Linked DNA regions of Bacillus pumilus. The protein of the gene in region 2 interacts with the protein of the main gene of each other region in a pairwise test. Links are inferred from orthologs where the notes say so. Each region holds a gene or a part of one and is shown on either strand. Other genes may lie near its edges.

Region 1 (3,007 bases), 2.2 Mb from region 2 along the record:
TGACAGCCTTTATCTTCTTAGCCCTTTTCTTATCTTGCATGAAGATAAAGAACAAAGTAGTGCTGACCGCTGTATTAACTGCGATTGGAACCATCGTATCCGGCGTGATTTTCCTCTCTGCCGCATTACTGATCACTGGACTGCCAGCTGCATTACCGGCACTTCTTGTAGGCGTCGTCCTGCCAGCAGCCGTGATTAATACCATTGCCATGGTATTTGTCTTCCCAATTGCTCAGTCCATTCTCAGACGTGCAAGAATGATAGAAGTTGCTTAACAAATAATCGAACCTCTTCATAATAGATGAAGAGGTTTTTTTCATGCTTTTATAAAAGAAAAAGGGTCAGCAGCAAAATGAGGAGCGAAATTCCTGCACCTGCCGCACACACAAGTGCTTTTTGCTTTAATACATGTTTTGGTGGATAAGACCCTGCATACCCCAGCTGTCTTGCATAATGAATAGAACCACCTGTAAAAACGACACCGATACACGTAAAAACGAACAGAAAGACAGACAACCTTCTCCCCTCCCTTTTCTTCAAAAGTATGCTAAAATAAAGCAAGCTATGTATGGAAGTTCAATGAAGCTGATCGTCAGCTCAGAGAGAACATGCGAATGTGTAAAATTTGACTAGAGGTGATTTGAATGGCTAGTGGACGTTCTTTATTAACAGGATTAGTTGTAGGCGGTCTCCTCGGAGGTGCGGCAGTGCTCCTGACGACTCCCTCTTCTGGCAGAGATGTGCGCGGAAAGATGAAAGATGGCTATGACAAATTCGAAGATACGCTGACAAGATTAAAAAGAGATGGACAAGCTTTAAAAGAGCAAATTGTTGAAACAGCAAAAGAAAGCGCAGAGGTCATTAAAGAAGTCGGAACTGAATTACAAACATCGATTCAGCAATGGCGTGAAGAAATCAAGCCTCATCAGCAGGATTTGCAAAAGGAAATTCAGGAAATTGAGGAAAAGCTCAAGCAACTGGAGAAAACCTTACAAAACTAATATACTCAAGAAAAAATATTCGTTTACAAAAGTGTGCGGGGTGCGTATCCCGCACTTTTTTTGTTGAAAAAAGGTTATTTTGTCAATGTTTTTCATGAGTTTTAAAAATTCTTGAATTTTCAGCTTTATTAATCTTTATTTTATTGGCATAATAGAATTACAAGAAAAAGAGAAGTAGGTGAAATGGATGAATCATTCGGAACAGCCTTTCGATGTAAAAGAAGCACTTTTATTCAGTCAAAGAATGGCCCAATTGAGCAAAGCTCTTTGGAAATCCATTGAAAAGGACTGGCAGCAGTGGATCAAACCGTATAACCTAAATATCAATGAACATCATATTTTGTGGATTGCGTATCAATTAAAAGGAGCTTCAATATCAGAAATTGCAAAGTTTGGCGTCATGCACGTATCAACCGCGTTTAACTTCTCCAAGAAACTCGAGGAACGAGGATTTTTAAAATTTTCTAAAAAGTTAAACGATAAACGCAATACGTATATTGAGCTAACGCCAAAAGGCGAAGAGACATTCCATAAACTACTCGAAGATTATGACCCGGCAAGAACTGGTATTGTCAAAGGCGCACAGCCGCTTCATGACATTTACGGAAAGTTCCCTGAGATTTTAGAAATGATGAGTATTATTCGAAACATCTATGGTGAGGACTTCATGGAGATTTTTGAGAAATCGTTTTCAAACATTGAGAAGGACTTTTTGAATGAGCGAGGAAAAGTCACGAAAAAGTCTGAGGAACTTGAAGACTCAGCTGATGCAGCAGAAAAAGCGGCTAATAAAGCAAATCAAATTGTTTAATGATCTTTATAAATTCATTCATTAACGGCTGAAACAGCCCTTGATCACGCAATGCAAATATCGTCTCATGCACATCCAGCTTTTCAATTAACTGTCCTGCAAAAAGCGCAAGCATATCGTCAAACATGACGTAGCCTTGTGCTTTTTGCTTGTCCATTTCCTCTGAAAGCTCAGCACAAATACGCTCAATTTCCTGCGCCTCTTCTTTCGATACCCGCTGCCTGATCAATAATGCATAATATGGATAACGGCTCATATCGGTCGCCATCAGCAAAAGTTCCATATAATATTCGAGCTGGCTCATTCGTTCCTCAATACTCATGTACGTTCCCTCTTTCTCTTAGTCTTTCTATTCTAGCCGAAATTACTCATTGACGAAAGAGACGAACCTCCCTCTTCTGTCTTTTTTTCTTGAAAAATCCAAAGTTTCCTCTCTTTATTCCATGTGAACACAACATTTTATTTTTTTTCATGAAAACCATTGATTTTTATCCTCAGGAAGAGTAAATTATCTTGAGATATTCAATTAGTTTTTTAAGATTGGAAGGATGAAAAATGAATTGTTGGAAAACCATTAATCTTGAAAAGGATTATGGTTATACAAGACTGCTGATTTCAGCCATAAGTCTTGCTATACTTTTTTTCATTACGGCTTTTTTATGTTTTCAACTGACTCATCCTGAAACGAGACTAAGCAGTCACAACGCACCGCTTTTTGCGATGCTTTTACTTGTGACATTGCTTGTCCACCGCGTGGTTCACTTGATCCCAGTGATGAAAAACAAGAAAAAAATGACGCTATTTAAACGCAATTGCTGGCAGCGTGTACCAAAGAACATCATGCTTTATTCACTTCTCAGTCCATTTTGTGTGATTTCACCGGTTTACTTTGTGTTAGGTGTGGCGTTTCCAATGTATGCACACTATTTTATCATCATCGCAAGTATTCATGCAGGCTATTGTTTGCCTGACTTTTTATTTGCATGGAAACTGCTCAAAGCACCTAAATCCTGCATCATCGATCAAGCCCAAGACGAGTTTGATATTTTAGTTGACCAAACATCCTCATCATGAGGTTTTTAAAGCCAACTTCTATCTTTTTCATAAAAAATTTGGTAATGTAGTATGGGAATAGCATAGAGAGGGGGGATCTCCGATAGTTTTATTTTACTTCATCGTCTTTGCCGCGTTTATT
Region 2 (2,979 bases):
TGATGGAAAGTGGGTGGGAGTGTATCCCATCCGTAATCAGCTCAGTATGGAGATCCTCGTTTGTAAGAGCAGCTCCTACAGCGTTTGGTTCACGATGCTGAAACGAACTCAGTGCATTATAAAGATGCGTGACATGGCGTGCACCATGCTTTGCTGCTAATTCAATCATGTCATGATGGGCATTCGTATGTCCAATAGAAGGAATAATGTTTTTTTCTTGCAACAAGGAAAGAAAAGCAAAGTCAGGGTCTTCCTCAGGTGCGAACGTGACAATTCGAATAAGCCGTTCAGAAGCATCCAACCATTTTTCAAAAAGAGGGCGATCGGGCTGCTGTATCCATTGAACAGGCTGTGCCCCTGCTTTATCTTTAGAAATAAAAGGACCTTCAAGATGGATACCTAAACATTGTGCCTGAACGCCTGCTTGTTCTTCATTGTATTGTTTCCACTTGGCGACATTTTTAAGTGCTTGCTCTATCTCATGATGGTTTTGAGTGATGGTTGTGGCTAAAAAACTTGTCGTTCCTTCTAACGGTAAGTTGTCAGCGAGTGTATTCATGGCTTCTGATGTCGCATCCATCATATCTGCTCCATATCCGCCATGGATGTGAATATCAATCATTCCGGGAAGTAAATAAAAGTTTTCCCGGGAAATATATACTTTTTCATAATTTCCTGTCGGTGGTGTTGTTGAAATATAGTCAATCTTGCCGTCGCGTAAACCGACAAAACCGTTTGCAATCATTTCAGTCTTTGTCACAATATGAATATTGGAGAGCAATAAAGAGCTGCTCATGATTGTGCCCCCTTTAGTCATTGTCTTTGACTTAGTTTACCCTTTTTAAGTATAGTTGTCTATACCAGTAAATGAACGGAAACAGGATCAGGATAAAATACTGTTTTGGGATCATCATTGAAAGTGATAAAATAGAGCTGTATTTCTGAATCGCCTGTGATAAAAGGAGGAAGAAGCGTGCCGAAAGTTCGTACGAAGGACATAATGGAACAATTTCATCTTGAACTGGTAAGTGGGGAAGAAGGGATTAATCGTCCCATTACAATCAGTGATCTTTCCAGACCAGGTATTGAAATGGCTGGTTATTTTACATATTACCCAAAAGAAAGAGTTCAACTTTTAGGGAAAACAGAGCTTTCTTTTTTTGAACAGCTCCCAGAACGCGAACGAAAGCAGAGAATGATGTCTCTTTGTACTGATATTACCCCTGCAATTATTTTGTCACGAGATCGTGAAGTGCCGAAGGAATTAATTGAAGCTTCAAATGAAAATGGTGTACCTGTGTTACGTTCAAGCCTAAAAACGACAAGACTTTCGAGTCGTTTGACCAACTTTTTAGAAAGCAAGCTTGCACCTACGACCGCGATTCATGGCGTACTTGTTGATGTATATGGTGTAGGTGTATTGTTAATTGGAAAAAGCGGAGTAGGAAAAAGTGAAACAGCCTTAGAATTAGTGAAGAGAGGACACAGGCTGGTCGCAGATGATTGCGTGGAAATCCGTCAAGAGGATCAGGATACGCTAGTCGGAAGCGCACCAGAGCTGATTGAACATCTTTTAGAAATCCGCGGGTTAGGCATCATTAATGTGATGACCTTATTTGGAGCTGGGGCTGTCAGAAGCTATAAGAGAATTACGATTGTCATGAACCTTGAGCTTTGGGAACAAGGCAAACAGTACGATCGTTTAGGACTTGAAGAAGAGAAAATGCGAATCATCGATACAGATGTACCGAAGCTGACCATTCCTGTCCGCCCTGGTCGAAACTTAGCGGTTATCATTGAGGTGGCTGCGATGAACTTCAGGTTAAAACGCATGGGACATAATGCGGCGGAACAATTTACAAGTAAACTAGCCGATGTCATTGAAGACAATGGCCAAGATGAATAGGAGTTGTCTATATGAACGAAGCGATTCAGCCAATTGATCCGATTGCTTTTCAGCTCGGACCTCTTTCGGTTCATTGGTATGGTGTGATCATTGGGGTCGGAGCCTTACTAGGACTCTGGCTCGCACTGAGAGAATGTGAGAAAAGAGGAATCAATAAAGATACGTTTATTGATTTAATCTTATTTGCCATTCCAATAGCGATTATTTGTGCACGAATTTATTATGTATCCTTCGAATGGGATTACTATCAGCAGCACCCAAATGAAATCATTAAGATTTGGCATGGCGGAATTGCCATCCATGGCGGGCTGATAGGTGCTGTGCTGACAGCGATCGTCTTCACAAAAGTGAAAAAGGTGTCCTTCTGGAAAATAGCGGATGTAGCAGCACCTAGTATTTTACTGGCGCAGGCCATTGGACGCTGGGGGAACTTTATTAATCAGGAAGCGCATGGTGAGGCTGTTTCAAGAGCCTTTTTAGAGAATTTGCATTTGCCTGAGTTTATCATTAATCAAATGTATATTGATGGGACGTATTATCACCCAACGTTCTTATACGAATCATTATGGAATCTTGCCGGTGTTGTGATCTTGATTTTATTACGTAGAACATCGATGCGCAGAGGCGAAATCTTCTTGTCTTATTTAATTTGGTATTCAATCGGTCGTTTCTTCATAGAAGGTATGAGAACGGACAGTTTGATGCTGACAGAACATCTTCGAATCGCTCAAATGATTTCGATTGCCATTTTTGTAGTGGCTGTTCTGCTGCTGATCTTTAGAAGAATAAAAGGTCACGCATCGATCCCGTATAAAGAGAACAACTCATCGAATTAAAGCAGGGGGGATCAGAAGGATGCAGGAGACATGGAAAAACGGCTTAAAAGCAGGGCTATCGACAACTTGGACACTTGGAAAAGTCATCTTTCCGGTTACCATTCTCGTCAGTATCTTGCAGCATACGCCTGTTATGGATTGGATCATTCAATTCATACGGCCATTTATGGGATTGTTTGGTCTTTCAGGAGAAGCAGCCATTCCGCTTGTGTTAGGAAATGTGCTGAACTTGTATGC

The links. Proteins that work in one complex are often made in the same cells at the same time.
Region 1: the proteins of hprK (region 2) and CKW02_RS05085 interact in binary tests that used the Bacillus subtilis proteins (3 or more experiments, as listed by UniProt). The link is inferred for Bacillus pumilus from one-to-one orthologs.

The regions. Positions count from the first base shown.
Region 1 is NZ_LT906438.1:1,021,903-1,024,909, reverse strand. Bases 34-3,000 are described here. They hold CKW02_RS05085 (HTH-type transcriptional regulator Hpr), read left to right. Parts: upstream 34-1,188; coding sequence 1,189-1,812; downstream 1,813-3,000. Other genes in these bases: CKW02_RS20430 (hypothetical protein), read left to right, coding at 2,969-3,000; CKW02_RS05075 (DUF3267 domain-containing protein), read left to right, coding at 2,368-2,886; CKW02_RS05080 (YhaI family protein), read right to left, coding at 1,787-2,134; CKW02_RS05090 (YtxH domain-containing protein), read left to right, coding at 645-1,001; CKW02_RS05095 (membrane protein YhzF), read right to left, coding at 325-516. Also shown: more of CKW02_RS05100, read left to right, coding at 1-33; more of CKW02_RS20430, read left to right, coding at 3,001-3,007. UniProt on the Bacillus subtilis protein: Negative regulator of protease production and sporulation.
Region 2 is NZ_LT906438.1:3,258,737-3,261,715, reverse strand. Bases 1-2,939 are described here. They hold hprK (HPr(Ser) kinase/phosphatase), read left to right. Parts: upstream 1-973; coding sequence 974-1,906; downstream 1,907-2,939. Other genes in these bases: CKW02_RS17105 (nucleoside recognition domain-containing protein), read left to right, coding at 2,762-2,939; lgt (prolipoprotein diacylglyceryl transferase), read left to right, coding at 1,918-2,742; nagA (N-acetylglucosamine-6-phosphate deacetylase), read right to left, coding at 1-796. In the rest of the region: more of CKW02_RS17105, read left to right, coding at 2,940-2,979. UniProt on the Bacillus subtilis protein: Catalyzes the ATP- as well as the pyrophosphate-dependent phosphorylation of 'Ser-45' in HPr, a phosphocarrier protein of the phosphoenolpyruvate-dependent sugar phosphotransferase system (PTS).